Regions from separate parts of the Bradyrhizobium sp. A11 genome, predicted to be linked through region 2. Evidence: predicted binding sites of a transcription regulator. Region 2 holds the regulator's gene; each other region holds the start of a gene.

Region 1 (9,841 bases), 940 kb from region 2:
CACCCTGCATCTGCGGCTCGCCCATCGGCGGCAGGCGGCGCTGATCGTAATAGGCCGGCTGCTGCTGATACACCGGCCGCTCGGGCGCGTAGGCCGGACCGCGGCCGGGACCGTCGCCGAACAGGAATTCGATGAAGCCGCCGCCCATGTTCGAATTGGAGGCGACGCGCACCGGCGCCGGCGGCAGCTGCGGCGCATAAAGCACCGCAGGCGGATCGTTCGGCACGCTGTTGTCGAAGGCGCTGGCGTCGCTCGCGCAAGCCATGAAGGTGCAAGCGCTGCCGAGCAGCGCGACAGACATTTTCTTGAACATCGACGTACTCTGTACTGTTTCGTCTAGATCACATGCGTCGTGGAGAGCCGGTGGCTGATCCGCGCCCTTCGACGTGGTCAATAAAAGGCAAAAGCCGTTTTGTTTGGTAAACGGAAGGCGCGTTTGGATTCACCACGTCGCGAGCGCAGCGGCAATTTGGCGATCAGCGTTTATTTTCGATGAACGCGGCACGGCCATGGTTAATCGCTTCTTTGCAACGCGGCGCGCGACGCCCGCACAACAGTTCCGGCTGTGAACTTCGTGTTAAATCGCTTCTGCCTACAAAGACGCGTGTGTGAGGTGGGGGGAGTATCCTGATGGCTGTTCACCGCAAACGTTTTCGCGTCGAGGATATCGCTGGTGGCGAGATGCCGATTTTGGACGTAACCGAAGAGGCAATCCCGATGCATAGCGAGATCATGGCCGAGCTACGCGCGATCCGCGCGCAGATGGCGAAGGGCGTAACGGCGGCCCCGCTGTCCGGTAGCGCGGCCATGGCGGCGATCGACGCCTCCACCGCCCACGAGCTTTCCGAGGCTCGCACGATGCTCGAGACCTATCGGGCCCAGATCGAGCAGTGCGAGAAGCTGAAGGTCGAGCTCGACCTCATCCACGACGCCATCGACCGCACCAAGCGCGAAATCGCGACGCTGCACGGCAAGAGCTTCGACGGCGGCGAGATGGCCAAGGTCAATGGCGAGCTCGGCGCGGTGGTCGGCGGCACCGAGCAGGCGACGCAGCAGATCCTCGAAGCCGCGGAATCGATCGACCAGGCCGCCAGCGCGATGTCCAAGGTGGACTCGATCGACCAGCAGAAGCGGCTCGCCGACGACATCCAGGAACGCGTCATCTCGATCTTCGAAGCCTGCAACTTCCAGGACCTGACCGGCCAGCGCATCAGCAAGGTCATGACCACGATGAAGTTCATCGAGCAGCACATCAATGCGATGATGGACATCTGGGGCGGCGTCGACGCGATCAAGTCCCACGTGCCGGCGCATGTGGACAATCGCAGCGAGGACGAAAAGCTTCTCAACGGCCCGAAGCTCAACGGCGACGTCGGTCACGCCTCGCAGGACGACATCGACGCGCTGTTCGACTGAGCGGACGCGACAGGCAGAAAACAAGACGCCGGCCCCTGGGCCGGCGTTTTTTTGTTTTGAGATTCTGTTTCACCTCGTCATTCCGGGGCACGCGAAGCGCGAGCCCGGAATCTCGAGATTCCGGGTTCGGTCCTGCGGACCGCCCCGGAATGACGGAGAGACTACGCCCTCGGTGCGCAGCGGACGTAGACCATGTTGCCGTAACGGGTGGCGGCGTCCTTGTCGATGAAGCGGGTGATCAGGACGCGGCCGTCGAAGGAGATGATTTCGCGGTCCTGGTCGCCCGGGGTCGGCCCCGCCGGTCCGATGTAGTTCTTGCCGCTCGGCGAGCCCTTCAGCCGCAGCTCCTGGGGCGTCGCCTGGTCGGCCAGATGCATGATCACGCCGCCGGAGGAACCGGCGGTGATCACGTAGGGATTCTTGCACTGGGCCCGGGCGGCCGCCTCGGTGCGGGCGCGGTCGGCCGGGTTCTGGAACGAGGCCAGACCCCAGCGGCCCACGATCTCGTCGGCGCGAATGGTCGCAGGCATTTCCGGGGCGACGCCCGGCTCCGCCTCAGGCGGCGGCGGGGACGACGAGAAGGACGGCAGGCTCATGCCGCCGCCACAGGCGCCCAGCAACAGCGCCAGACAAGAGGCGGCCGCCAGATTGGCAACCGCGCGCGCGTGAGCTGAACTGATCATGGCATTCCCCCGAGCAAGACCATGGCCGCACCCCTCCTGCAGCCAAGCGCAAAAAAGCTGCCGGAGCAATGACGTCCTTTGACAGGTCGGCGCCCCGAACAAGTTTCCAATGCCACCATCCTATATCCGCCTCACCAATCGCTTAACCACCTTTGCTTGACAGGATCGCGGCCAAGCCATATTTCCGAGCCCACTATTAGCACTCGGAAAGCCCGATTGCTAAGCGCGCCGTTCGATCTTCGGGATAGGGGATGGACGGAAGCGCCGCCGCACCCACTTCCACTACTTCCGAAGCGAGCCTCCAAAGGGAAACGTCATGGCTAAATCCAAATTTCGTCCGCTGCATGACCGTGTCGTGGTCAAACGTATCGACGCCGAGGAAAAGACCAAGGGCGGCATCATCATTCCGGACACCGCCAAGGAAAAGCCGTCCCAGGGCGAGGTCGTCGCCGTCGGCCCGGGCGGCCGCGACGAGACCGGCAAGCTGACCCCGATCGACCTCAAGGTCGGCGACCGCGTGCTGTTCGGCAAGTGGTCGGGCACCGAGGTCAAGATCGACAACGAAGAGCTCCTGATCATGAAGGAGTCGGACATCATGGGCGTGCTGGCCTAAGTCCATCCGCCTGAACAGCCGCTGAATGTCGTGCCCGGATCCACGCGATCCGGGCATCCATCATTCCGCCGGGTTCGACCCCGGAAGCGATGCGACGAACGAGCGGCAGACACATCACGAAACACGAGGGATTGCAGAAATGGCTGCCAAAGAGGTCAAGTTTTCCGGAGACGCGCGCGATCGCATGCTGCGCGGCGTCGACATTCTCGCCAACGCCGTCAAGGTGACGCTCGGCCCGAAGGGCCGCAACGTCGTCATCGAGAAGTCGTTCGGCGCGCCCCGCATCACCAAGGACGGCGTCACCGTCGCCAAGGAGATCGAGCTCGAGGACAAGTTCGAGAACATGGGCGCCCAGATGGTGCGCGAGGTCGCCTCCAAGACCAACGACCTTGCCGGCGACGGCACCACCACCGCGACCGTGCTGGCCCAGGCCATCGTGCGCGAAGGCGCCAAGGCGGTTGCCGCCGGCATGAACCCGATGGACCTCAAGCGCGGCATCGACAGCGCCGTGGCGGCCGTCGTCAAGGACATCGAGAAGCGCGCCAAGCCGGTCGCCGCCTCCTCCGAGGTCGCCCAGGTCGGCACCATCTCGGCCAACGGCGATGCCGCCATCGGCAAGATGATCGCCCAGGCGATGCAGAAGGTCGGCAACGAGGGCGTCATCACCGTCGAGGAGAACAAGTCGCTCGACACCGAAGTCGACATCGTCGAGGGCATGAAGTTCGACCGCGGCTATCTCAGCCCCTACTTCGTCACCAACCCCGAGAAGATGACCGCCGAGCTCGAGGACGCCTACATCCTCCTGCACGAGAAGAAGCTCTCGGGCCTGCAGGCCATGCTGCCGGTGCTGGAAGCGGTGGTGCAGTCGGGCAAGCCGCTCGTCATCATCGCGGAGGACGTCGAGGGCGAGGCGCTGGCCACCCTGGTCGTCAACCGTCTGCGCGGCGGCCTCAAGGTTGCCGCCGTCAAGGCGCCGGGCTTCGGCGACCGCCGCAAGGCCATGCTCGAGGATATCGCGATCCTGACCGGCGGCCAGCTGATCTCCGAAGACCTCGGCATGAAGCTCGAGAACGTCACGGTCAAGATGCTGGGCCGCGCCAAGAAGGTGGTGATCGACAAGGAGAACACCACCATCGTGAACGGCGCCGGCAAGAAGCCCGACATCGAGGCCCGCGTCGGCCAGATCAAGGCCCAGATCGAGGAGACCACCTCGGACTACGACCGCGAGAAGCTCCAGGAGCGCCTCGCCAAGCTCGCGGGCGGAGTCGCGGTGATCCGCGTCGGCGGCGCGACCGAGATCGAGGTCAAGGAGAAGAAGGACCGCGTCGAGGACGCCCTCAACGCCACCCGCGCCGCGGTGCAGGAAGGCATCGTCCCCGGCGGCGGCGTCGCGCTGCTCCGTGCCAAGAAGGCCGTCGGCCGCCTCTCCAACGACAATGACGACGTCCAGGCCGGCATCAACATCGTGCTGAAGGCGCTCGAAGCTCCGATCCGCCAGATCGCCGAGAATGCCGGCGTGGAAGGCTCGATCGTGGTCGGCAAGATCCTCGAGAACAAGTCCGAGACCTTCGGCTTCGACGCCCAGAACGAGGACTATGTCGACATGGTCGAGAAGGGCATCATCGATCCCGCCAAGGTGGTGCGCACCGCGCTGCAGGACGCCTCCTCCGTGGCCGGCCTGCTGGTGACCACCGAGGCCATGGTCGCCGAGACGCCGAAGAAGGAAGCCCCGCCCGCGATGCCCGCCGGCGGCGGCATGGGCGGCTTCTAACTCCGTCCTTCCATTACAGCGTTGTGAAGGCCGCCTCCGGGCGGCCTTCTTTTTTGCCGATCCTGCCTTCAGCTTTCCGATTCAACCGACGGCCAAAACCCACTACGGTGGCGCGCCGATTCTTGATCAGGGATTTTCGCGATGCGCGCGCTTCCGGTTTGTCTGACGATTGTCCTGGCGGCTCTGCTTGCGGCTGCACCCGAGGTCGCCTCCGCCCAGATGAAGCTGTCGCCCAAGGCCACGGCGCCCGGCGGCGTGGAGACGCGCTATTTCACCTCCCTCGACGGGTTGATGGACGGCAATGCCGACGTGATCCTGAAGGAGACGCGCCAGGGCAAGACGGTCACCGCGGCCGTGCTCGACGTCTGTTACCCGATCGCGAGGAATTCCGACCGCAAGGACCGCTTCGTCGTCAATCTCCAGGTCGCGGGCCAGACGCTGACCGGCACCACGCAGAGCGTCAATGAGAAGGCGCCCGTCAGCGTCAAGCTGCTGCGCAAGCAGAGCGGAGACACCTTCGAGTTTCGCGGCCAGATCAGCATCGGCCAGGCGGTGACCGAGGTCACCTCGCCCGACAATTCCGATCTCAGCGAGAGGGAATTCCTGGACAACCAGACCTCCGACGACGGCATCACGCCGCAGCCGAAGGATTTCACCGACGTTTCGCCGGAGGCGATCGCGGTCAAGGTCAAGCTCGAGGCCGCGACCGACTTCCTGAAGAGCCTGAAGGGCCAGGAGGTCGAGGTGACGCTGGCCAGCCTCAATGTCGGCTGCGACGCGCTGCGCGCCGGCGAGCAGACCCTCAACATGTCGGTCGATCCCGAGCGCGCCGCCGCGCTGCTGGCGAAGTTCAAGGCGATGCCCGGCGTCACGGCCGCAGGGTGGACCGCCGGCATGACCGAGATGGACCGCACCATCCGCTTTCCCGCGGCCGACTGGCGCGAGGGCGACAGGATCAACCGCAACAAGCTGGCGGCGGCCGTCTCGAACGTCCTGAGCCGGACGCTCGCGGCAAAGCCGGTCTCGCAGAGCTTCAACTCCGCCACGGGCAAGCTCATGCTGGTGTTCAAGCGGCCGAACCAGGATTTTCCGGCGCTCGAGTTGACCGACACGATCGAGGTCGCCGGGCTGGTCTCGCCGGACAGGCCGGGCGCCACCGACAAGCTCATGCTGTGGATCGGCAGCCCCGCCACGACGACGGCCGACGAGAGCAGCGGGCCTAAGCTCAAGCTCTCCGATGATGCGAGCCTGGACGAAGAAGGCGATCTGCCCGACGACAACGGCTCGATCGAGGCGCTGGCGAAGGAGCTCAGGGGTCAGCGCTGGGACGCCGACCAGTCGGTGTGGAAGTAAGCGGCACTATCGTGCCCCGGACGCAGCGCGAAGCGCTGCAGAGCCGGGGCCCAGAAGCCACAAACGCACTTGCGGATGAAAAACTGGGTCCCGGCTCTGCGACGCATCGCTTGCGCGACGCGCCTTGTCCGGGACACGAGAACTCTAATTCCCCGTCGTCCTGAAGCGCAACGGCTTCGGACCGATCAGGGTCAGCACATCGCCCTGACGCTTCCAGGTCTCGACGCTGGAGAGCGCTGCGACGAGCTCGTCGTCCGCCTGGGCTCTTGCCGGCGGGCAGGAGCGGTCCTGGATCTGCCCGGGAACGAAGATCACGGTATTGCCGGCGACCGAGAACTGGCCCTTGCCGCCCTTGCACCAGAGCTCCAGCACGACCTCGCCGTGGTCGCCGATCTCGATGTTCGGAATCCGCTTGGAGCCCGCTTGCGGCAACGCTTCCAGCGTCATCTCGGTGCCGAACGGAAAGCCGTCCTCGGCACGCGCGGGCGCGGACATCGCGAGCATTGCAACCGCCGCACACACCAACCGCTTGAACCCGACCATGAGACCTCTCGTCCGACCTGATTTTGCGCACCTTCTATAAGACGGCGGCGCCATTGAGAAGGTTCGCTCAATCAAGCTGCAAAATCCCCGCGAGGGCGAACCTCGCGGGGATCTGCGCCGAAAGCCGGACGTGGCCCGCTACTTCAGGACCATCGCCGTGAACGGCCAGACATAGGCCTGCAACGTCACGAGCACGCCGACGAGGCACGCCAGCACGATCGAGTGCCAGAACACGAAGCGCAGGATGGTGCCCTCATGCCCGTACCAATTGGTCGCGGTGGAGGCGACCACGATCGACTGGGCGTCGATCATCTTGCCCATCACGCCGCCGGACGAGTTCGCCGCGCTCATCAGGATCGGCGACAGGCCGAGCTGCTCGGAGGTGATCTTCTGCAGGTTGCCGAACAGGATATTGGACGACGTATCCGATCCCGTCAGCGCCACGCCGAGCCAGCCGAGCAGCGTGCCGAAGAAGGGATAGAGCACGCCGGTGGCCGCGAAGGCGAGGCCGAGCGTCGCGTCGACGCCCGACAGGCGCGTCAGCGTGCCGATCGCGAGCATCGCCGAGATCGTCACCAGCGAGATCGCGCAGAGCCGGATGGTCCGGCCGTATTCGGTCAGGAGCCGGCCGGGACCCACCCCCATCAGGACGCCGGAGATGATCGCCGCGATCAGCATGCCCGTGCCGGTGAAGGAGAGATAGGTGAAGGCGAACACCGCGCTCTCTTTGGTCGGCCCCGGCGCGACCGGCGGCATCTTGTTGATCATCTGATGCAGCTCGGGGACGGGATAGTTCCAGACGAAAATCGAATTCGCCCAGCCCTTGAAGGCGCCGTTGCCCCAGATCAGCATCACGATGCAGACGATGGCCCACGGCAACAGCGCGCTGAACAGCTCGCTCTGCGTCAGCGGCGTCCGGTCGAGCGGCTTTGCGGCCGCCATGGTGGCCGCCGATTCGTCGCGGCCGCGCAGCGCCGGCGACAGCCAGAGCTCCCTCGGTCGCCAGACCTTCAGGAACAGGATCAGCGCCCCCATCGAGATCAGCGATGCGCCGATGTCCACGATCCAGGGATTGATGTAGTTCGAGATCACGAATTGCGGGATTGCGAACGACACGCCGGTGACGAGGATCGCCGGCCAGACGTCCTTCATGCCCTTCCAGCCCGCGAACGCCCACACCACCCAGAACGGCACCAGCAGCGAGAAGAACGGCAATTGCCGTCCGACCATCGCCCCGAGGATGTAGGGATCGAGCCCGGTGACCGAGGCGAGGCCCTGGATCGGCGTGCCCAGCGCGCCATAGGCGACCGGCGCGGTGTTGGCGATCAGGGACAGGCCGGAGGCCGCGAGCGGCGAGAAGCCGAGCCCGATCAGCACGGCGCCGGTGATCGCGACCGGCGTGCCAAAGCCCGAGGCGCCCTCGAAGAACGCCCCGAACGAGAACGCGATCAGCAGCAATTGCAGCCGCCGGTCCTCGGTGACGCCGCCGACCGCGCGCTTGAGCAATTCGAAGCGGCCGGTGCTCACCGTCACCTGGTAGAGGAAGATGACGTTGAGGACGATCCAGCCGATCGGGAAGAACCCGGTGACGATGCCCAGCACCGAGGCGCGGATCGACATGTTCGCCGGCATGGTGAAAACGAAGATCGTGATCAGGTTGGTCACGATCACGGCGATGATGGCCGCGATATGGGCCTGGACGCGGCCGCTCGCGATCAGGACCAGCAGCGTGACGACGGGCACTGCCGCCGCAATCGTCGACAGTACCGGGCTGTGCAACGGATCATAGATTTGATTCCACATGGTCTTCTCCCCACGCATGTTGCGGCAGGCGGCCCGCGTGGAGAGCCGATCCTGCTTGATGTTCGAAGCGATACACCCGCGCTGGAGGCGAATGCCTCGCGAATGCAGCGGTTCCCGACCGCTCACAAGGTCGCGAAATCCCCGAGCGCCCCTGGCCCGCGCTGTCGAAGGCCATGCTAGGGTTGCGGGGTGCGACAAGACAACGCAAATTGCAGAACCTGCGACTTTAGTCTAAGCGCGCCGCTTTCCGCCATGGTTTCAAGTCCTTGGCTCCGGTCATTTGTCCACATTCCCCGAGGAGACCCCGCTCTGTGAAGAACATCAGCGCCACGCTCGCGATCGTCTGGCGAATCGCCGCTCCCTATTTCCGGTCGGAGGACAAATGGGCCGGCCGCGGCCTGCTCGCCGTCATCGTCGCGATGGAGCTGGTGCTGGTCGCGATCAACGTGCTGCTCAATCAATGGCAGAACCGGTTCTACAGCGCGCTGCAGGCCTACGATCTGCCCGAGTTCGTCAAGGAGGTCTGGATCTTCCTGGGCCTTGCCTTCACCTTCGTCGCGCTGGCCGTCTACAAGCTCTACTTGAACCAATGGCTGCAGATCCGCTGGCGGCAATGGCTGACGCGACATTATCTCGGCGAATGGCTCGACGGCGCCACGCATTACCGCATGCAGCTCAAGGGCGACGCCGCCGACAACCCGGACCAGCGTATCACCGAGGACGTCAAGACCTTCGTCGAGCAGACGCTGAGCATCGGCCTCGGCCTTCTGTCCTCCATCGTGACGCTGGCCTCGTTCATCGTCATCCTCTGGGGCCTGTCCTACAAGGCGCCTTTATACATTTACGGCACCGACATCGTCGTCCCCGGTTTTCTGGTCTGGTGCGCGGTAGCCTACGCGATCGCGGGCACCGCGCTGACGCATTGGATCGGCGCCCCCCTCATCAACCTGAATTTCGAGCAGCAGCGCTTCGAGGCCGATTTCCGCTTCAACCTGATCCGCGTGCGCGAGAATTCCGAGCAGATCGCCCTGTTGAAAGGCGAGAACGCCGAGCGGGGGCGGCTGCTGCAACGCTTCGGCTTCGTCATCGGCAATTGGTACGAGATCATGAGCCGGACCAAGCGGCTGACCGCGTTCACGGCCAGCTACGGCCAGGCCGCGACGCTGTTTCCCTATGTGGTGGTGGCGCCTGCCTATTTCGCCAAGCGCATCCAGCTCGGCGACATGATGCAGACCGGCTCGGCGTTCGGCAGCGTGCAGGACGCGCTGTCGTTCTTCGTCACGGCCTATCGTTCGCTCGCCGAGTGGCGCGCCGTGATCGCCCGCCTCGACGGCTTCGAGATGTCGGTCAGCGCCGCCGCCCGCGGCGCGACGCTCGAACCGGCGATCGACATCGTGCCATCGAGGGGCGAGGCCATCACGCTCGAGCAATTGCTCGTCAAGCTGCCGAACGGCGCGCCTCTGGTCGCGGCCGACGCCTTCACGATCCAGCCGTCGGAGCGGGTGCTGGTGACCGGCGCGTCGGGCTCCGGCAAATCGACATTGTTCCGGGCCATGGCCGGCATCTGGCCGTTCGGCACCGGCACGATCGCGATCCCTGAGAAGGCGAAGCTGATGATGCTGCCGCAGCGGCCGTATTTCCCGATCGGCCCGCTCGGCG
Region 2 (9,841 bases):
GCATCGATGATGCGCTGCTGCTGGCGCGGCGTCACGGCAAAGGCGGCATCGTCCAGCGTCGCGCGCGCCTTGACCTCGACGAACGCGATCAGGTTGCGGCGGCGCGCCACGATGTCGATCTCGCCATGCGCCGTGCGGTAGCGCTTGGCCAGGATGCGATAGCCCTTGGCCATGAGAAAGGCGGCAGCGCGGCTTTCCGCGGAGATGCCGGTGTGGAACGCGGCGACGCGTTCGGGCGAGGCGACCTTTGGTTCCCTGGGGATCTCAGTCTTCGCCATCGCCGCCCCGCGAATGCTTGTGCAGAGTCTTGGCGAGCTCGAGCGCGCGGGCATAGACCTCGCGGCGCGGCCGGCCCGAGAGCGCGACGGCATGCGCCACGGCATCCTTGACGCTGTGCGCGGCCAGCTGCTCGCGCAGGAGACCATCGAGCGCATCCATCGTCAGGACCTCGGCATCCGCGGGCGGCGGGCCGATCACCAGGACGAACTCGCCGCGCGTCTCCGGCGCGTCCGCCTGCCGCGCCAGCTCGGCGAGGGGGGCGCGTCTGACCTCCTCGTGCAGCTTGGTCAGCTCGCGGCAGACTGCGGCGTCCCGCTCACCCATGATCTCGGCGAGATCGGTCAAGGTCGCCTGCATCCGGTTTCCGGACTCGAACATCACCAGCGTCGCGTCGATGCGCGCGAGCTCGGCCAGGCGGGCGCGGCGCGCGGCGGACTTCGCCGGCAGGAACCCCTCGAAGAAGAAGCGGTCGGTCGGCAGCGCCGCCACCGACAGCGCGGCGAGGACGGAGGACGGGCCCGGCAGCGCGTGCACGGAGTGGCCGGCGGCGCAGACCTCGCGCACCAGCTTGAAGCCGGGATCGGAGATCAGAGGCGTGCCGGCATCCGAGACCAGCGCGACCGAGCCGCCGGCCGCGAGCGCCTCCAGGATTTTTGGACGGGCGGCTTCCGCATTGTGCTCGTGATATTGCTTGAGCTGCGCCGCGATGGCGTAGCGCTCGGTCAGGCGCCGGGTGATTCTTGTGTCCTCGCAGGCGATGACATCGACGCCGGCGAGGGTCTGCAGCGCCCGCAGCGTGATGTCACCGAGATTGCCGATCGGGGTTGCGACCAGATGCAGGCCCGGTGCCGCCTTCGGCGCCGTGAGCCGATGGGCATCGATGGAGAAACCGCGCGAGGCGGCCTCTTGAGCTTCAGACGTATTTATCGGGGCCGGCTTTGCGCGCATAATGAAGTCAACTTAGGCACGATCGCTAAGGCTGGGAACCGGCTCGCCGAAAAAGATCGTGCCGAGATGAGGGGCTGGGAACGGACGGGAATGTGATCGGTCGGGATCACGTCGGGAGGGAGTGAGGGGCCTCGCGCCATATTCGCGACGGAAACTCCGCCTTGATGCTGGGTGAGCGACGGCGAACAGCTGCCGGGACACGAAGGCGGCCGCGTTAAGCGGTTATTATCCTTTTGTTTTGGTTAACTATTTGCCGACAATATGCCTGAATCCGCGGCCTGCGCCGTGGAAGGAAGATCATGACCGGCCGGCGATGGCGGGTCAGAAGAGAAGCTGCCATGGTGGGCCCGCGTTTTCCCAAGTCTCCCATTCCGGGGTCCCTGATGTCGGGGGCGACCCGCCGGAGCGCGCTCGGCCTGTTGCTCGGCGCGCCCCTGCTGTCGGCCTGTGCCGGCGTGCAGCAGAGCCTCAGCCAGTTCTCAAACCCGTTCTCGAGTTCGGCACCGCCGGCCCAGCCGGCCGGTCCGCCGCAGCAGGCGACGACCGCCGGAACCGGCGGGGTCAAGGTCGCCGTGATTCTGCCGCTCTCCGCGGCCGGCAATGCCGGCCTTGCCGCGCAATCCATGCGCAACGCCGCCGAAATGGCGCTGGCCGAGTTCCAGAACCCGAACATCCAGCTTCTGATCAAGGACGACAACGGCAGCCCGCAAGGCGCCCAGGCCGGCGCGCAGCAGGCGGTCGACGAAGGCGCCGAGATCATCCTCGGGCCGCTGTTCGCGCAATCGGTGCCGGCGGTGGCGCAGGTCGCGCGCACGCGCGGCATTTCCGTCATCGCCTTCTCGACCGATTCCAGCATCGCCGGCCGCGGCGTCTATCTGCTCTCGTTCCTGCCGGAGTCCGACGTCAATCGCATCGTCGAATATTCCGCCAGCATCGGAAAGCGCTCCTTCGCGGTGATGGTGCCCGACAACGCCTATGGCAATGTCGTCGAGGCCGCGGTGAAGGCGGCGGCGCCGCGCCGTGGCGGACGCATCGTCGCTTTCGAGCGATACGGCGCCGACCGCGCCACGCCGGCGCGCACCGTGGCACAGCAGCTCGGCAGCGCGGACGCGCTGTTCATTGCCGATGACGGCGATGCCGTCGTGTCAGTCGCGGATGCCATGACGGCCGCGGGCGCGAACCTGCGCAACATTCAGCTGCTCGGCACCGGCCTGTGGGACAATCCGCGCGTCTATGCCAGCGCCGCGCTCCAGGGGGGCCTTTACGCTGCGCCCGACCCGGCCGGCTTCCGCGCTTTCTCCGGCCGCTACCGCACCAAATACGGCGCCGAGCCGATCCGCACCGCGACGCTCGCCTACGACGCCGTCGCTCTCGTCGCCGCGCTCGCGCGCACGCAAGGCACTACACGGTTCTCGCCCGACGTGCTCACCAATCCCTCAGGCTTCGCCGGCATCGACGGCCTGTTCCGCTTCCGCGCCGACGGCACCAACGAACGCGGTCTTGCGGTGATGAAGGTGACGCAAGGCGGCGGCGTTGCCGTTGCAGGCTCGCCGAAGAGCTTTGGAGCGTAGCTCCCGACGACGGTGCCGTAGGGTGGGCAAAGCGAAGCGTGCCCACGCATTTTTTGCGATCGAGTGAGATGGTGGGCACGGCGCAAGTGCGCCTTTACCCACCCTGCAAGATTCCGTTATGCCGCCAGATCCGCGACCACCGCATCGAGCACCGGGAATCCGCTGCTGGTCACGCGCAAGCGGCCCGTCGCATCCACAATGATCGCGCCTTCTTCACGCAGCAGCGCGATGCGCTTGGGGTCGAGCGGACGGCCGGACAGCGCCTTGTAGCGCTCGGGGTCGATGCCTTCGGCGAGCCGCAACCCCATCAGCAGAAATTCGTCGGCGCGTTCCTCGCTGTTGAGGAGATCGTCGGTGACGATGCCATGGCCATTGGTCTCGACCCGCATCAGCCAGGCTTCGGGACGCTTCTCGGTGGCGGTCGCGTGTCTGACACCGTCGATGTCGAGGCGGCCATGCGCGCCGGGGCCGACGCCGGCATATTCCTCGCCGCGCCAATACACCAGATTGTGCCGGCACTCGGCGCCGCGCCGCGCGTGGTTGGAGATCTCGTAAGCGGGCAGCCCAAGCTTGTCGCAGGTCTCCTGCGTGACGTCATAGAGCGCGCGCGCGACCGCTTCATCCGGCGTCTTCAACTTGCCGGCCTGGTGCAGGCCGAAGAACGGCGTGCCTTCCTCGATCGTCAGTTGATAGAGCGACAGATGCTCGGCCGCTTCATTGATGGCGAGGCGCAGCTCATCGGCCCACATCGCCGGCGTCTGGTCGGGGCGGGCATAGATCAGGTCGAACGAATAACGGTCGAACGAGCGGCGCGCGATGGCGACGGCATCGAGCGCCTCGCGCGCGCTGTGCAGGCGTCCCAGCGCCTTCAGCGAGGCGTCATCGAGCGCCTGCACGCCGAGCGAGACGCGGTTGACGCCGGCGCTGCGATAGCCGGCAAAGCGCGTGGCCTCGACGCTGGTCGGGTTGGCTTCGAGCGTGACTTCGACGTCGCTCGCGACGGTCCAGTGCTTGCCGATCGCATCGAGCACCGCGCCGACCGTTGCGGGCTGCATCAGGGACGGCGTGCCGCCGCCAAGGAAGATCGAGGTGACCTCGCGCCCGGGCGCACGCGCCGCGGTTGTTGCGATTTCGCGCGCGAACGCGGAGGCAAAGCGCGCTTCGTCGATCGCGGCGTGGCGGACATGGCTGTTGAAGTCGCAATAGGGGCACTTCGACAGGCAGAACGGCCAGTGCACGTAGACGCCGAAGGCGGCTTCCTTAGCGCGGCTCAAGGCAGATCTCCGCCAGTTTCACGAAGGCGCGGGCGCGGTGCGACAGGCCGAGACCGAGCGGCGGCAGGCCGTGCTTCTCGATGCTCTCCATCTCGCCGAAGGTGCGGTCGTGGCCATCGGGCAGGAACATCGGATCGTAGCCGAAGCCGGCATTGCCGCGCGGCGGCCAGACCAGGGTGCCGTCAACGCGCGCCTCGACCTGTTCGAGGTGATGGTCGGGCCAGGCCACGCAGAGCGCGGAGACGAAATGCGCTCTGCGGCGGTCCGCCGTGTTGGCGCCGCGCTCCTGCAACAGGCGCTCGATCTGCGCCATCGCCGCGTTGAAGTCCTTGGCCGGACCGGCCCAGCGCGCGCTGTAGATGCCGGGCGCGCCGTCGAGCGCGTCGACCACGATGCCGGAATCGTCGGCGAAGGCGGGCAGCCTGGTCGCCTGCGCCGCCGCGATCGCCTTGATCGCGGCGTTGCTGCGGAAATCGTTGCCGGTCTCCTCCGGCTCGGCGAGGCCGAGCTCGCCGGCCGACACCGCCTCGACGCCGTGGGGCGCGAGCAGCTCCCGCATCTCGGCCAGCTTGCCGGGATTGTGGGTGGCGATGACGAGCTTTCCGGTGATTCGGCGGTGCATGGGCCTATTGACTACGCGACAGCCAGTTTCTGCAAGTCCACGAGGCGCGCGACGCCCTTGCGCGCCAACGCCATCAGCGCCAGGAACTCGGCTTCCGTGAACGGTTCGCGTTCCGCCGTGCCCTGCACCTCGATGATGCGGCCGTCGCCGGTCATGACGAAATTGGCGTCGGTCTGGGCTTCCGAATCCTCGGCGTAGTCGAGGTCGAGCACCGGCGTGCCGTTGTAGATGCCGCAGGAGATCGCGGCGACGTTGTCGCGCATGACGTTGGCCTTGATCATGTTGCGCGCCTTCATCCAGTTGACGCAGTCGGCGAGCGCGACCCAGGCGCCGGTAATCGAGGCCGTGCGCGTGCCGCCGTCGGCCTGCAGCACGTCGCAATCGACCGTGATCTGGCGCTCGCCGAGCGCCTCGAGGTCGACGATGGTGCGCAGCGAGCGGCCGATCAGGCGCTGGATCTCGACGGTGCGGCCGCTCTGCTTGCCGGCGGCGGCCTCGCGGCGGGTGCGTTCGGAGGTCGCGCGCGGCAGCATGCCGTATTCGGCGGTGACCCAGCCGCGGCCCTGGCCCTTCAGCCACGGCGGCAGGCGGTCCTCCAGCGTGGCGGTGACCAGCACATGGGTGTCGCCGAATTTCACCAGGCAGGAGCCTTCCGCATATTTGACCACGCCGCGCTCCAGCGTCACGGGGCGCAATTCGTCGGGCGCACGGCGGCTTGGCCGCATGGGAAATCCTCCAAAACTCACGGGAAAGGCTGTTGGCGGTGCTTGTAGGTGGGGCGAAGGTGGGCGGCAAGGCCTTATTCGGCCCCTGATTCCGGGCCGGCAAACGCCACGCTTGTCAGAAGCGCCCGGGATGGACAAATTATGAGGATCTGAGAGGAGTTACCGCTGTGGCCCATCACGATCCGATCCATCTGATCGCGCCGCGCGCAGGCCTCGCCCAGCTCAACGAGCGTTCCCGCGATATCTTTCGTCAAATTGTCGAAAGTTACCTCGCGACCGGTGAGCCCGTGGGCTCGCGCAATATCTCGCGCCTGATCGCGATGCCGCTGTCGCCGGCCTCGGTCCGCAACGTCATGGCCGATCTGGAACAGCTCGGCCTGATCTATGCGCCGCACACCTCCGCCGGCCGGCTGCCGACGGAACTCGGCCTGCGCTTCTTCGTCGATGCCTTGATGCAGGTCGGCGACCTCAACGAGGCCGAACGCCAGTCGATCCAGAGCCAGCTCACGTCCGTAGGCCAGGCCCACTCGGTCGAGGCGGCGCTGGACCAGGCGCTGACGCGGCTGTCCGGACTGACGCGAGCCGCGGCGGTAGTGCTAACGCCAAAGTCCAATGCACGGCTCAAGCACATCGAATTTGTCCGCCTGGAACCGGAGAAAGCCTTGGTCATCCTCGTCGGCGAGGACGGTCAGGTCGAGAACCGTGTGCTGACGCTGCCCCCTGGAGTTCCCTCCTCGGCGATCACCGAAGCCGGCAATTTCCTCAATGCGCGAATCCGCGGCCGCACCCTGGCCGAGGCGCGGCTCGAGCTCGAGACGGCGCTGGCCGAGGCCCGCGCCGAGCTCGACCAGCTCGCACAGAAGGTGATTTCCGCCGGAATCGCCAGCTGGTCCGGCGGCGAGAACGAGGACCGCCAGCTCATCGTGCGCGGCCATGCCAATCTGCTCGAAGATCTGCACGCGTTGGAGGATCTGGAGCGGGTGCGCCTGTTGTTCGACGATCTCGAGACCAAGCGCGGCGTGATCGATCTGCTCGGCCGGGCCGAGACGGCCGAGGGCGTGCGCATCTTCATCGGCAGCGAGAACAAGCTGTTCTCGCTGTCGGGGTCCTCCACCATTATTGCGCCCTATCGGGATGCCGCCGGTCACATCGTCGGCGTCCTCGGGGTGATCGGCCCGACGCGGCTGAATTATGCCCGCGTGATCCCGACGGTGGACTATGCCGCCCGCATCGTCAGCCGCCTTTTGGGGGGCTGACCGGCCTTTCCGCCGATCACGGGCGCTTGATTTTCGCGGCTCAAAGCACGATATGCGGGCCAACAATCCCTGGAAACGAGTTCGAGATTAGCCGATGACCGATCGAGACCGGCAACCCGAAGACGCGGCCGCGCCGACTGGCGAGCCCGTGGCGTCAAAGCCCTACATCATGCCCGACGATCCCGAGCCCGGCTCGGTCGAGACCCTGCAGAAGGAGGTCGCCGAGGCGCGCGATCGCATGCTGCGGACGCTGGCCGAGATGGAGAATCTGCGCAAGCGCACCACCAAGGAAGTCGCCGACGCCCGCCTCTACGGCATCACCGGCTTTGCCCGCGACGTGCTCGATATCGCCGACAATCTTCAACGCGCGCTCGACGCCGTTCCGGCCGAGGCGCGTGCCACCGCCGATCCCGGCCTGACCTCGTTGATCGAGGGCGTCGAGCTCACCGAGCGCGCGCTGCATAGCGCGTTGGAAAAGCACGGCGTGAAGAAGCTCGATCCGCAGGGCCAGAAGTTCGACCCGAACTTCCACCAGGCGATGTACGAAGTGCCCGATCCGTCGGTGCCGTCGGGCACCGTGGTGCAGATCATGCAGGCCGGCTACACCATCGGCGAGCGCGTGCTGCGCCCGGCTCTGGTCGGCGTCGCCAAGGGCGGCGCAAAGCCAGCGGCCGCGGCGAACAACAACGAATCGAGCAGCGCGCCGAACTGAGTTTCAACCCTCATGGTGAGGAGCCGCGCACTTGCGCGGCGTCTCCACCATGAAGGCCAAGGTGCCGCAGCGGGAGCCTTCGTCCTTCGAGACGCGCGCGAAGCAGCGCGCTCCTCAGGACGAGGGTCTTGCAGTGTTGTGTGTCGCTTACGCGCTCACCGCAATATCGCTCGACTGGATCCGCTTCACGCGGGCCTTGGCCATATCGGCCCACGCCTTGGCGAGCGAGCCCTGGGTGTCGATGCCGCGGCAGGCGTCTTCCACCACATAGACCTCGAAGCCCGCCTTGCGCGCATCGAGCGCGGTCCAGGCGACACAGAAATCCGTCGCGAGCCCTGCGACGAAGACGCGCCTGATCTTGCGTCCCTTCAGATATCCGGCAAGGCCTGTCGAGGTCTTGCCGTCGGCCTCGAGGAAGGCCGAATAGCTGTCGACGTTCTTGTGAAAACCCTTGCGGATGATGAGCTCGGCGTGAGGAATCGCGAGGTCCTTGGACAGCGCCGCGCCGTCGGTGCCCTGCACGCAATGGTCGGGCCACAGCACCTGCTTGCCGTAGGGAAGGTCGACGGTCTCGAACGGCTTCTTGCCGGAGTGGACCGAGGCAAACGAAACGTGGCCCGGCGTGTGCCAGTCCTGCGTCATCACCACGTTCGCAAACGCCTTCGATATCTTGTTGATGACGGGCACCACCTGCTCGCCGTCCTTCACGGCGAGGCTGCCGCCCGGCAGGAAGCAGTTCTGCACGTCGATCACGAGCAGCGCGGAGGTCTCGTCAGGTTTGATCGGTGCCGCTGCAAAGAGTGCACTCGGCGCCAGCGTCGCCAGGGCCGTCGTTCCAAGCATTGCCAAGACTTGTCGCCGATCCAGCATCGTTCGCCTCCCATAAAGGTGATCCAACGGGAGCGAAGCCTAGTTCCGTTCGTATACGAACAGAAGCCCGAAAATGCGGCCGGGACTGGTGAGGGGTTGGGCGTGCAGCCCCAACATCGCTGTCGTCCCCGCGAACGCGGAGACCTATAACCACAGGGAGGTGTCTGGCGAAAGCTCTTGCCGGTATTGCCACCAACCAAACCGCGAGATCACGCGGTACGGGTCCCTTACGTTCGCAGGGACGACAGTGAATCTGTGGGACCGCCTCAACCCTTCGGCTGAATCCCGTCGCGCACGGCGCGGAAGCGGGTGAAGGCGGCCTGCCACTGGTCGCGCGGGGCGCTGGCGATGATGCGCAGCGAAGCGCCGCCGCTCGAGAAGCGGATCCACTGCACCACGGTCACCGGCGTCTTGTCCTTGCCGCTGACGCCGTCGATTCGGGTCTCGAAGCCTTGCTGGCCGTTGATGCGGATCGGCTCCGACATGGTGACGCGGGATTCGCGCACGCCGGGGATCTGCAGCGCGGCCTCCTGGGCGAAGCGGGCGCGGTCCTCGGCGGCTTGCGGAGTGGCGGCGATCAGGCCGAGGATCATGAACGGCTTCGATTCATAGCCTGCGCTCTCATTGCCGTCGGCGAGGATAATGCTGGCGCCCGGCGCCAGCGTGCGGATGTCCTTGAAGTCGGCGAGATCGGTGATCTTGAACGGCATCAGCGCGATCTGTTCCTCGGCCGAGACTTGCCTGCGGGTGGTGGCGGTCGCGAACATCTGCCGCACCGCCTCGTCGGTGTAGATCTTGGTCGCATTCTCCGGGACCTGGACCGCGACATAGCCCGAGAAGCCGGCGCCCGGCACGATCATCGAGTAGCGCTTCACCGGGGTGTCGCCGGCCTTGCCGGTCTCGGTGGTGAAATAGGCAAGGCCGGCGGGGGTCTCGACCTTGTCCTGCTTGACGCCGTTCGCTCCGGCCGGATTGGAATTGAAGGCGCTCACGACCTCGCCATAGGCGGCCGGCGGCAACTCGGTGACCAGCACCTTGACGCTGCCGTCCTCGCTTTCGAAGCCCGGAAAGGTCTTGGCCGTGTTGAGGCCGACCAGCGGCACCATGCCAAGACGCAAGCCGGGCGGAAACACGGCGTCGGCGGCGAGGGCCGGAAGCGCGGAGGCGGCGAGAAGGGCGAGCGCGGCGAGGGGGCGGATCAGCTTCATGGGCACTCTGATTGGTTCACATTGAGGCCGTTCGATGGTCGGCCGCCGGGCCGCTTTGTCGCGCGGGGCGGCATTGGCGGCTGCCTGGCCGGTCCGCCTTTTAGCGGGTTTGGGCTTGCGGCGACAGGGCGGACGGGCCCGCGGTAGCGGGGGCTTGCCGAAGCCCGAACCTGTTAATAATTCCTCACCCGCAAGTGCGGTGAAGCCCGGATATGATCTTCCAAAACCCGATGTTTTAGCCGCAGAAACGTAGCTTCGGTCCTTGCGGGCCCCTCCCCCCCTCCTATATGAGCCTCAATCATCGCAATATCGCGGATGTTTGATCTTAGGGGGTTTCGGTTTGGGTGCCTTCTGGGCCCAGCCAACCTGCCGCAAA
Region 3 (9,841 bases), 2.5 Mb from region 2:
GACAGCCGCACGGGTCGCATGCATCGCGTCATCAACGCGATCCTTGCGCTCCTTCACCTCGACCTCGGTCGCGCCGCCGACGCGGATCACCGCGACGCCGCCAGCGAGCTTGGCCAGACGCTCCTGGAGCTTCTCGCGGTCGTAGTCCGAGGTGGTCTCCTCGATCTGCGCCTTGATCTGGGCCACGCGCGCCTCGATGTCGGCCTTCTTGCCGGCGCCGTTGACGATCGTGGTGTTCTCCTTGTCGATCATCACCTTCTTGGCGCGACCGAGCATGTTGAGCGTGACGTTCTCGAGCTTGATGCCGAGGTCTTCCGAGATCGCCTGGCCGCCGGTCAGGATCGCGATGTCCTGCAGCATGGCCTTGCGGCGATCGCCGAAGCCCGGAGCCTTGACGGCAGCGACCTTGAGGCCGCCGCGCAGGCGGTTCACGACCAGGGTCGCGAGCGCCTCGCCTTCGACGTCCTCGGCGACGATGACCAGCGGCTTGCCGGTCTGCACCACGGCCTCGAGCAGCGGCAGCAGCTCGTTCAGCGAGGAGAGCTTCTTCTCGTTGATGAGGATGTAGGCGTCGTCCATCTCAACGCGCATCTTGTCGGCGTTGGTGACGAAGTACGGCGAGATGTAGCCGCGGTCGAACTGCATGCCCTCGACGACGTCGAGCTCGGTCTCGAGCGACTTGGCTTCCTCGACGGTGATGACACCCTCGTTGCCGACCTTCTTCATGGCGTCGGAGAGGAACTTGCCGATCTCCTGGTCGCCGTTGGCCGAGATGGTGCCGACCTGGGCGATCTCGTCGTTCGAGGTGACCTTCTTGGAGTTCTTCTGGAGGTCCGCAACCACGGCCTCGACCGCAAGGTCGATACCGCGCTTGAGGTCCATCGGGTTCATGCCGGCGGCGACCGACTTGGCGCCTTCGCGCACGATGGCCTGGGCCAGTACGGTGGCGGTGGTGGTGCCGTCGCCGGCCGCGTCAGCGGACTTGGAGGCGACTTCGCGCACCATCTGCGCGCCCATGTTCTCGAACTTGTCCTCGAGCTCGATCTCCTTGGCGACGGTGACGCCGTCCTTGGTGATGCGGGGAGCGCCGAACGACTTGTCGAGCACGACGTTGCGGCCCTTCGGGCCGAGCGTGACCTTCACCGCGTTGGCGAGGATGTCGACGCCGCGCAGCATCTTGTCGCGCGCATCAACCGAGAATTTGACTTCTTTGGCTGCCATGTGGGTTTTTCCTTGAGATGTTTGACTGGAGGGAGAGAGGGGCTCTTAAGCCGCCTTCTTCTTGGACTCGCTGACTTCGAGAACGCCCATCACGTCGCTCTCCTTCATGATCAGCAGGTCCTGGCCGTCGATCTTGACCTCGGTGCCGGACCACTTGCCGAACAGCACGCGGTCGCCGACCTTGAGGTCGATCGGGATCAGCTTGCCGGCTTCGTCGCGGCCACCGGGACCAACGGCGACGACTTCGCCCTGGGAGGGCTTTTCCTTGGCAGTGTCGGGAATGATGATGCCGCCAGCGGTCTTCTCTTCTGCGTCGATGCGCTTGACCACGACGCGGTCGTGAAGCGGACGGAATTTCATGCAGTCCTCCTAAGCATTTGCTCGGGTTGAGGTTTTGAGATTGTTAGCAGTCGGTGCCCGTGAGTGCTAGCACACGCGGAGCTGAAATAGGACAGGAATTTTGCGGGGGCAAGGGTTTGTAGCAAAAAAATCAGCACTCGGAAGCGCGGATTGCCAGCTTCTCTCGCCATCGTTAACCGAGCCTCGCGCCCGTATTAGCACGGAGTGTTCTCTGCTGCTAACGCGTTGAATTTCAACAGCTTGTTAAACTTTTGGGCTTGAGATGAATTGTCAGTTTGCGTCACATTTCTCTCATGTGAGCGCATCAGTACCGGGTGGCTCGTAAGGCGCACACCGACCAAGCCGCCCCTCGAATGCGCTCCTGCAAAGGAGGTTTGGCATGGGACTGCGGAATGGGGCCGTTTCCGAGGATTTCCGGAAACAGATGCTGGGTTACGGGCTGACGACGGCACAGATCCTCTATCGGATGCCGGATCATCCCTCGCTGCTTCAGACCTACGTCTGGCAGAACTACGACATGTTTCCGAAATTCCCGGCGCTGAAGGATTTCCTGGCGTTCTGGCAGGAGAAGCTCGACGGCCCCCTCCATTCGGTCACCGTGGCGCATTCCAAGCTGATCAAGCCGGCCGAGCTGCGCGCCGTGGACGGCGTGTTCCGGCTGCATTGAAACGGAGACGGTGCAGAGAGCGGGCAAAGGCGCGTGCGCGCCGTGCCCGCGATCTCTCGCGATCCTCAACGGTGGGTACGCCTCGCTTTGCGCACGCCACGAGACCCGTTTCCGTGCTAGCCTCTCAAAATAACAACAGGGGAGGCACCCAATGGCCACGAAGACCAAATCGCGCGGTGCAGTGCAGGCCGTTGCCCAGAAGCGAAGCAGCGCCAAGGCCGCTGTGCGCGTGCCGGTCAAGCAGCCGGCGGCTCTGGCTTCGAAAAAGCCCGCGCGCCCGCGGCAACGCATCGCCATCAGCCATCACCGCGAGGAAGACTTTAGGGCCGACGGCCTGCGCGCCTACGCGAAATACCGCGACCTCGGCATTGCCGAGGCGACCCACGGTCTCGCGCAGGCGCATGTCATCCGCCTGCAGGGCCCCTGCAATCCCGCCGAGGTCTCCAAGCTGCACTTCCACGACGTCGAATTCCAGATGGTCTACGTGCTCAAGGGCTGGGTGAAGACCTACATGGACGGGCAGGGCGAGACGCTGATGAAGGAAGGCAGCGCCTGGACCCAGCCGCCGAAGATCAAGCACATGATCCTGGATTACTCCGACGACGTCGAGCTGCTGGAGGTGATCCTGCCGGCGGAATTCAAGACGGTGGAGTTGAAGGCCTGATGTCATTCCGGGGCGCGCGTAGCGCGAGCTACGGTGCGCAATTGCGCACCTGAGAATCCATCAGGCGGCGGAGACGGTGGAAGAATGGATTCCGGGTTCGCGACTTCGTCGCGCCCCGGAATGACGGCCGGTGGAGATAGTCTAAGCCACCACCCCCACCACCGCGCCCATCAAGCACGTGGTCAGCGTCCCCGACACGATCGACTTCAGCCCGAGCGCGTTGATCTCCTCGCGCCGCTCCGGCGCCATGACCCCCAGGCCGCCGACCATGATGCCGAGGCTGGCGAAATTGGCGAAGCCGCACATCGCGTAGAGCATGATCAGGCGCGAGCGCGGATCGAGCGCGCCGGGCGGCAGCTTCGAGAAGTCGACATAGGCGATCAATTCGTTGAGCACGGTCTTGGTGCCCATCAGGCTGCCGGCGGTGACCGCCTGATCCCACGGCAATCCCATCAGCCAGCACACCGGCGCCATCACCAGGCCGAGCAGTCGTTGCAAGGAGATCGCGGCCCCGCCGATGTGAGGCAGCAGTCCGAGCATGGCGTTGACGAGATAGACCAGCGCCACCAGCACCAGCAGCATGGCGACGATGTTGAGCAGCAGCTCGAGGCCGGCGGTGGTGCCTTTCACGATCGCGTCCATCGGGCCGGACATTTCCATTTCGGGATCTTCAAGCGCGCCGCCGGTGCGCCGGTCCGAGATTTCAGGCACCATGATCAGGCTGACGAGGATCGCGGCGGGTGCGCCCAGAACCGAGGCGATGACGAAATGCGCGGCGGCGTCGGGGATGAGGGGCGCCAGCAGCGTTGCATAGAGCACCAGCACGGTGCCGGCGATGCCCGCCATGCCGCCGGTCATCACCAGGAACAATTCGCTGCGCGTCATCTGCTTGAGGTAGGGCCGCACGAACAGCGGGGCCTCGACCATGCCGAGAAAGACGTTGGCGGCGGTCGACAGGCCCACCGCGCCGCCGACGCCGAGCGTCCGCTCCAGCAGCCAGGCCATGCCGCGCACGATCGGCGGCAGCACGCGCCAGTAGAACAGCAGCGTCGTCAGCACGCTCATGACCAGAACGATCGGCAGCGCCTGGAACGCCAGGATGAAATCTGCCCCCGGCACCTTGACGTCGAAGGGCAGGGGCCCGCCGCCGATATAGCCGAACACGAAGGCGGACCCGGCGCGCGAGGCCGCGGAGATCGCACCGACCGCGTCATTGATGGTGCCGAAGGCGTGCGCGACGATCGGCAGCTTCAGCAGCACGATCGCGGTGGCGAAGGTGATGAAGAGGCCGATCGCCGCCTGGCGCAGCGACACGGCGCGCCGGTTCTCTGCCAATGCGAAGGCGATCAACAGCAATGCGAAGATGCCGAGTGCCGATTGCAGCCGCAGCATGATGTCCCCGAACCCTCGGCGATTATGGCCGCACCGGCCTTGCAAAGGCAATGCCGTCGTGGTGGCCCTGGAGGAAGCTGTCCCGAGCCAGCGTCAGGTGGAGAGTTTGAAGTCGAGATGGTCGCGTGTCCCGGACAAGCTGCAACGCGTCAGCGTTGCGGCGCAGAGCCGGGACCCAGCTTCGCTTCGCGAGCCGCAGCATGGGCTCCGGCTCTGCAGCGCAACGCCGAAGGAGCGCTGCGCCGCGTCCGGGGCACGAGATCGTGGGTTTCGTAACGCGCTTCGCTCGACGTGTCAGCCCCGTCCGACGAACGGCATCTTGGTCGCCATCACCGTCATGGTCAGCACGTTGGCATCGAGCGGCAGGCCGGCCATATAGGCCACGGCGTCGCCGACCGCCTTGGCGTCCATGCGCGGTTCGTGCTTGGTGGTGCCGTCCGGCTGCAGCACGCCAGGGCCGTTGACCATGCGATCGGTCATCGGGGTCGCGGCATTGCCGATGTCGACCTGGCCGACCGCGATGTCGTACATGCGGCCATCGAGATTGCTGGCCTTGGTCAGGCCGGTGATGGCGTGCTTGGTCGAGGTGTAGGCGGCCGAAAACGGCCGCGGCGCATGCGCCGAGATCGAGCCGTTGTTGATGATGCGGCCGCCGCGCGGGTTTTGGTCCTTCATGATGCGGAAGGCGTGCTGGGTGCACAGGAACGGCCCGGTGAGGTTGGTGTTCACCACCGCCTGCCATTGCTCGAGGCTGAGATCCTCGAACGGCACGGCGGGCGCGCCCATGCCGGCATTGTTGAAAAGTACGTCGAGCCGGCCATAGGTCGCCTTCACCTTGTCGAACAGCGCGGCGATGGAATCCGGCTTGGTCATGTCGGCGGTGACGCACAGGCTTTTTCCTGCCGGGCCGAGCTTTGCGGTCTCCTCAAGCATGTCGAGCCGGCGCCCGGTGAGCACGACGGTGAAGCCGGTATTCATCAGCGCGAGCGAGGCCGCGCGCCCGACGCCGGTGCCGGCGCCCGTCACCACTGCGATCTTTTTTGCTTCACTCATCGTTTCCTGCCTTTGCTCATGTTGTCAGGTTTTCGGTTCTTTTTCGTTCTTGTAGGGCGGCCGCGGAATGTTCTGATGCGCTGCGCGCAGCGCCGCCGACCAGCGCGAGCGCAGGTCGTGGAAATAGGGCTCGCCCGCTTCGATGCGGTGGTTGAGGTCGGCCTCGCAGGCGTCCGAGCGCACCACCAGCACGTCGATGGGCAGGCCGACACCGAGATTGGAGCGCATCGTCGAGTCCATCGAGATCAAGCCGGTCTTCAGCGCCTCGTAGAGCTCGACGTCGTAATGCATGGCGCGGTCGAGCACCGGCTTGCCGTATTTGTGCTCGCCGATCTGCAAATAGGGCGTGTCGGTGGTGCACTCGATGAAATTTCCGGCGGTGTAGACCATGAACAGGCGCATCCGCGAGCCCTTGATCTGGCCGCCGAACAGGAAGGAGACGTCGAAAGACACGTCCTCGGACTTCAAGGCAGGGCCTTCGGTGGCGTGCACCGCCCGGATCGCCCGGCCGATGCGCTGGGCGGCCTGGAACATCGTCGGCGCGTTCATCAGCGTCTCGAGCTCGCCCGTGTTGGGGTCCTCCAGGCCTTCGGTCAGCGTGGAGAGCACCGACTGGCTGATGGCGAGGTTGCCCGCGCTGGCGATCGCCATGATGCGCTCGCCGGGCTTGGAGAAGATGTGGAGCTTGCGGAACGTGGAGACGTTGTCGAGGCCGGCATTGGTGCGGGTGTCGGCGATCATCACCAGACCGTCCCGAACCAGGATTCCGCAGCAATAGGTCATTTCCACTCCCCGAACGCGTTTGCGCGGAATTACTAGCCAATTTCAAGGAGGCATGAAACCCCCGATTCCGGCCGTCATTCCGGGGCGCGCGTAGCGCGAACTACGGTGCGCAATTGCGCACCTGAGAATCCATCAGGCGGCAGGGTCGGCGGAGGAATGGATTCCGGGCTCGCGACTTCGTCGCGCCCCGGAATGATAGGTGCGCTCTGCGACCGGCCCGCCGTTCAATCCGCTGCATCCACCAGAAACGCCTCGTCTACGGGCACGCCGAGCGCCGTCACCAGGCGGTTGGTCTCCGCGGCCATGCCGACAATGGCGAGCATCTCGGCATATTCGGCCTCGCTCATGCCCTTGGCGCGTGCAGCGGCGGTGTGCGAATGAATGCAATAGCTGCAGCCATGCGCGATCGAAACCGCCACGTAAAGCATTTCCTTCACCTTGGGATCGAGCGCGCCGGGCGCCATCACCTCCTTGATGCTCTCCCAGGTCCGCCGCAGCGTCTTCGGATCATGCGCCAGCGCGCGCCAGAAATTGTTGACGAAGTCCGACTTCCGCACCTTGCGGATATCGTCGAAGACGGCGCGCGCTTCAGGGGAGAGCTCATCGTCCGAAAGCAGTTTTACAGTGGCCATGGGTACCTCGCGGAGGGCTGGTCCGGCGAGTGTAGCATGGCTGATGCGATCCGACGGCTGCGGCTAGCCCTGCCGCTGGGATTGCGATTGCGACGGCCCGCCGCGGCCGGCCTGCTCGACCTTTACGGCCACCGTCAGCGTCTCCGTGCCGCCGCCGTAGCGGGTGCCGCGCACCGGGGCCGCGCCGAGATAGTCGAGCCCGATCGCAACGCGGACATGGGCGTCGGTGGCGCAGATGCTGTTGGCGGGATCGAAGCCGACCCAGCCGAGGTCGGGCACGAAGGCTTCCGCCCAGGCGTGGCCGGCGTCCTGATGCAACAGGCCGTCCGCGCGCAGGAAGTGGCCGGAGACGAAGCGCGCCGGCACGCCGCCGGCGCGGGCGCAGGCAATGAAGATGTGCGCATAGTCCTGGCAGACCCCGCGCTTGAGCGTGAACGCCTCCGCCGCCGAGGTGCCGCTATGGGTTGGGTCCTCGTCGAAAGTCATGTGGTCGGCAATCTCAGTCATCAGCGTATGCAGGAAGCCGAGCGTGTCGCTCTCGGCCTCGCTGCGCAGCTGGCGCGCGACCGCCGTCATCGCCGGGTTGACGGAGGTGAGGTCGGTCGAGCGCAGGAACATGCCGGCCGGAAAACGTTCGTCGGCGCCGCGCAGCACGCCGCCGGTGTCGTGGGTCTCGATCAGCCCTTCGGCGGTGATCTGGATGTCGCCGACGGGCCCGCAGGACAGCACGTGGGTGACGTTGCCGAACGCATCCTCGTGCGTATCGAGCTTGGTGTCGGTGGAGACGTCGATCTGCCATTCCGCCACATATTGCCCGTCATGGCTGCCGGGCGTCATGCGCAGAATCTGGATCACGCTCGTGGCCGGCGGCTCGTAGCGATAGGTCGTGGTGTGCAGGATTCGCAGGCGCATGGCGTTTTCCGTCATTCCGGGGCGGCTCGAAGAGCCGAACCCGGAATCTCGAGATTCCGGGTTCGATGCTTCGCATCGCCCCGGAATGACGAAGGGTGAGTGGTTCGGTCCTGGCTAGATCAAATACTGCTTCGTGATGATTTCGCCCAGCCTGGAATTGTCCGTGATGAATTCCTGAATGAATTCATGCACGCCGTGCTGGAAAATGTCGTTCATGTTGCTGTGCTCCAGCCGGTTGCGGATGCCGCGGGCGTGGCGCTGGGCCGCACCCTGGCGGCCATAGGCGACGCCGATCTGGTCGAGGTTGCGGACGAGATTGCCGTAGCAGCTGGCCAGCGAGCGCGGCAGCGTGTCGTTGAGGATGAGCAGGTCCGCGATCAGCCACGGCTTCAGCGTCTCGCGATAGACCCAGTGATAGGCGGTCAGCGCCGAGACCGAGCGCAGGATCGAGCTCCACTGATAGAAGTCGAGGGGGCCGCCGACATGCTCCTCCTCGGGCAGCAGCACGTGGTACTTCACGTCGAGAATGCGCGCGGTGTTGTCGGCGCGTTCGAGGTGCACGCCCATCCGCGAGAACCAATAGGCGTCGTTGCGCAGCATGGTCCGGTAGGCCGAACCGTCGAAGCGCAGCGAGGTCTCCTGCACGAAACGGAGGAATTTGGCGAGCTCCTCGCGCGTCGAGGCGCCCTTGCTCCACACCGCCTGAAGCTCGATCCAGGCCGAGTTGATGGTGTCCCACATCTCGCTGGTCAGTGCCGTGCGTACCGAACGCGAGTTCAGCCGCGCCGCCTCGATGCAGTTCCTGATCGAGGACGGATTGTCCGCGGAGAACGACAGGTATTCGACGACGTTGTGCTCGTTGGCTTCCTCGTAGGTCTGATAGAAGCTGGCGGCGACGCCGGCGGTGAGCAGCGCCGAGTCCCATTCGTTGGTCTTGCCGATATAGGCGGCGGGAAGCGCGGTGACGCGCAAGGTCGCATCGATGGTGCGCGCGAGATATTCGGCCCGTTCGACGTAGCGGGCGAGCCAGTAGAGGTTTTCGGCGGTACGCGACAACATCTCTCTACTCGTCCAGGATCCAGGTGTCTTTGGTGCCGCCGCCCTGGCTCGAATTCACCACCAGGGAGCCTTCCTTCAGCGCAACACGTGTCAGGCCGCCCGGCACGATGGTCGTGCTCTTGCTGCCGGTGAGCACGAAGGGCCGAAGATCGACATGGCGCGGTGCGAGGCCGGATGCGGTGCAGGTCGGGCAGGTCGAAAGCGCCAGGGTCGGCTGCGCGATGAAACCCTCCGGCTCGCGCTTGAGCTTGTCGCGGAACGCTTCGATCGTGGCTTTCGTCGCAGCCGGGCCGATCAGCATGCCGTAGCCGCCGGAGCCGTGGACTTCCTTGACGACGAGCTCGCTCAGATTGTCCAGTACGTAGGCGAGATCCTTCGGCTCACGGCAGCGCCAGGTCGGCACGTTCTTCAGGATCGGCTCCTCGCCGAGATAGAATCTCACGATGTCCGGCATGTAGGAATAGATCGCCTTGTCGTCGGCGATGCCGGTGCCGACGGCGTTGGCGAGCGTGATGTTGCCGGCCGCATAGGCCGACATCAGCCCGGGGACGCCAAGCACGGAATCGGGGCGGAAGGTGAGGGGATCGAGGAAATCGTCGTCGACGCGGCGGTAGATGACGTCGACCCGCTTCAGCCCTTCCGTCGTCCGCATGAACACTTCGTTGTTCTTGACGATGAGATCGCGGCCCTCGACCAGCTCGATGCCGAGCTTGTCGGCCAGGAAGGAGTGCTCGTAATAGGCCGAGTTGTAGACGCCCGGCGTGAGCAGGGCCACGGTCGGCTCGCTGGACGCGCTTTGCGGCGCGACCGAGCGGAGCGCGGCGAGCAGCTCATCCGGATAGCGCTCGACCGGCGCCACCTTGTGGCGGGCAAACAGATCCGGAAACAGCCGCATCATGATCTCGCGGTTTTCCAGCATGTAGGACACGCCGGACGGCGTCCGCGCGTTGTCTTCCAGCACGATGAAGTCCTCGGCATCGACCCGGACGATGTCGATGCCGGCGATGTGCACGTAGACGTCGTGCGGCACGTGCTGGCCGTTCATCTCGGGCCGGAACACCGGATTCTGGAAGATCAGATCGTCAGGCACGATCTCGG

The links. Region 2 encodes HrcA, which represses chaperone genes, less so after heat shock. Its sites were predicted from a motif close to GTTAGCACTCNCNNNNNGNGAGTGCTAAC; they were not measured.
Region 1: a site for HrcA is predicted at 2,295-2,323, ahead of groES (co-chaperone GroES). Genes of this name have one in related genera too.
Region 3: a site for HrcA is predicted at 1,624-1,652, ahead of WI560_RS20680 (co-chaperone GroES). Genes of this name have one in related genera too.

What each region holds. Positions count from the first base shown of each region.
Region 1 covers NZ_CP149509.1:5,991,710-6,001,550, forward strand. Annotated here, with positions in the region: gene WI560_RS28210 (L,D-transpeptidase) at 1-313, opposite strand, end outside; gene WI560_RS28215 (protein phosphatase CheZ) at 631-1,416, shown strand; gene WI560_RS28220 (hypothetical protein) at 1,578-2,099, opposite strand; gene groES (co-chaperone GroES) at 2,416-2,712, shown strand; gene groL (chaperonin GroEL) at 2,852-4,483, shown strand; gene WI560_RS28235 (hypothetical protein) at 4,625-5,836, shown strand; gene WI560_RS28240 (META domain-containing protein) at 5,981-6,379, opposite strand; gene WI560_RS28245 (L-lactate permease) at 6,518-8,182, opposite strand; gene WI560_RS28250 (ABC transporter ATP-binding protein/permease) at 8,494-9,841, shown strand, end outside.
Region 2 covers NZ_CP149509.1:24,055-33,895, forward strand. Annotated here, with positions in the region: gene WI560_RS00135 (YraN family protein) at 1-278, opposite strand, end outside; gene rsmI (16S rRNA (cytidine(1402)-2'-O)-methyltransferase) at 265-1,227, opposite strand; gene WI560_RS00145 (penicillin-binding protein activator) at 1,566-2,798, shown strand; gene hemW (radical SAM family heme chaperone HemW) at 2,915-4,072, opposite strand; gene rdgB (RdgB/HAM1 family non-canonical purine NTP pyrophosphatase) at 4,059-4,694, opposite strand; gene rph (ribonuclease PH) at 4,706-5,419, opposite strand; gene hrcA (heat-inducible transcriptional repressor HrcA) at 5,587-6,675, shown strand; gene grpE (nucleotide exchange factor GrpE) at 6,770-7,387, shown strand; gene pncA (bifunctional nicotinamidase/pyrazinamidase) at 7,535-8,257, opposite strand; gene WI560_RS00180 (hypothetical protein) at 8,524-9,465, opposite strand.
Region 3 covers NZ_CP149509.1:4,398,202-4,408,042, reverse strand. Annotated here, with positions in the region: partial or broken gene groL (chaperonin GroEL) at 1-1,221, opposite strand, end outside; gene WI560_RS20680 (co-chaperone GroES) at 1,267-1,581, opposite strand; gene WI560_RS20675 (usg protein) at 1,961-2,248, shown strand; gene WI560_RS20670 (cupin domain-containing protein) at 2,400-2,912, shown strand; gene WI560_RS20665 (NupC/NupG family nucleoside CNT transporter) at 3,054-4,304, opposite strand; gene WI560_RS20660 (SDR family oxidoreductase) at 4,599-5,357, opposite strand; gene WI560_RS20655 (proteasome-type protease) at 5,382-6,140, opposite strand; gene WI560_RS20650 (carboxymuconolactone decarboxylase family protein) at 6,365-6,772, opposite strand; gene WI560_RS20645 (transglutaminase family protein) at 6,836-7,684, opposite strand; gene WI560_RS20640 (alpha-E domain-containing protein) at 7,799-8,743, opposite strand; gene WI560_RS20635 (circularly permuted type 2 ATP-grasp protein) at 8,748-9,841, opposite strand, start outside.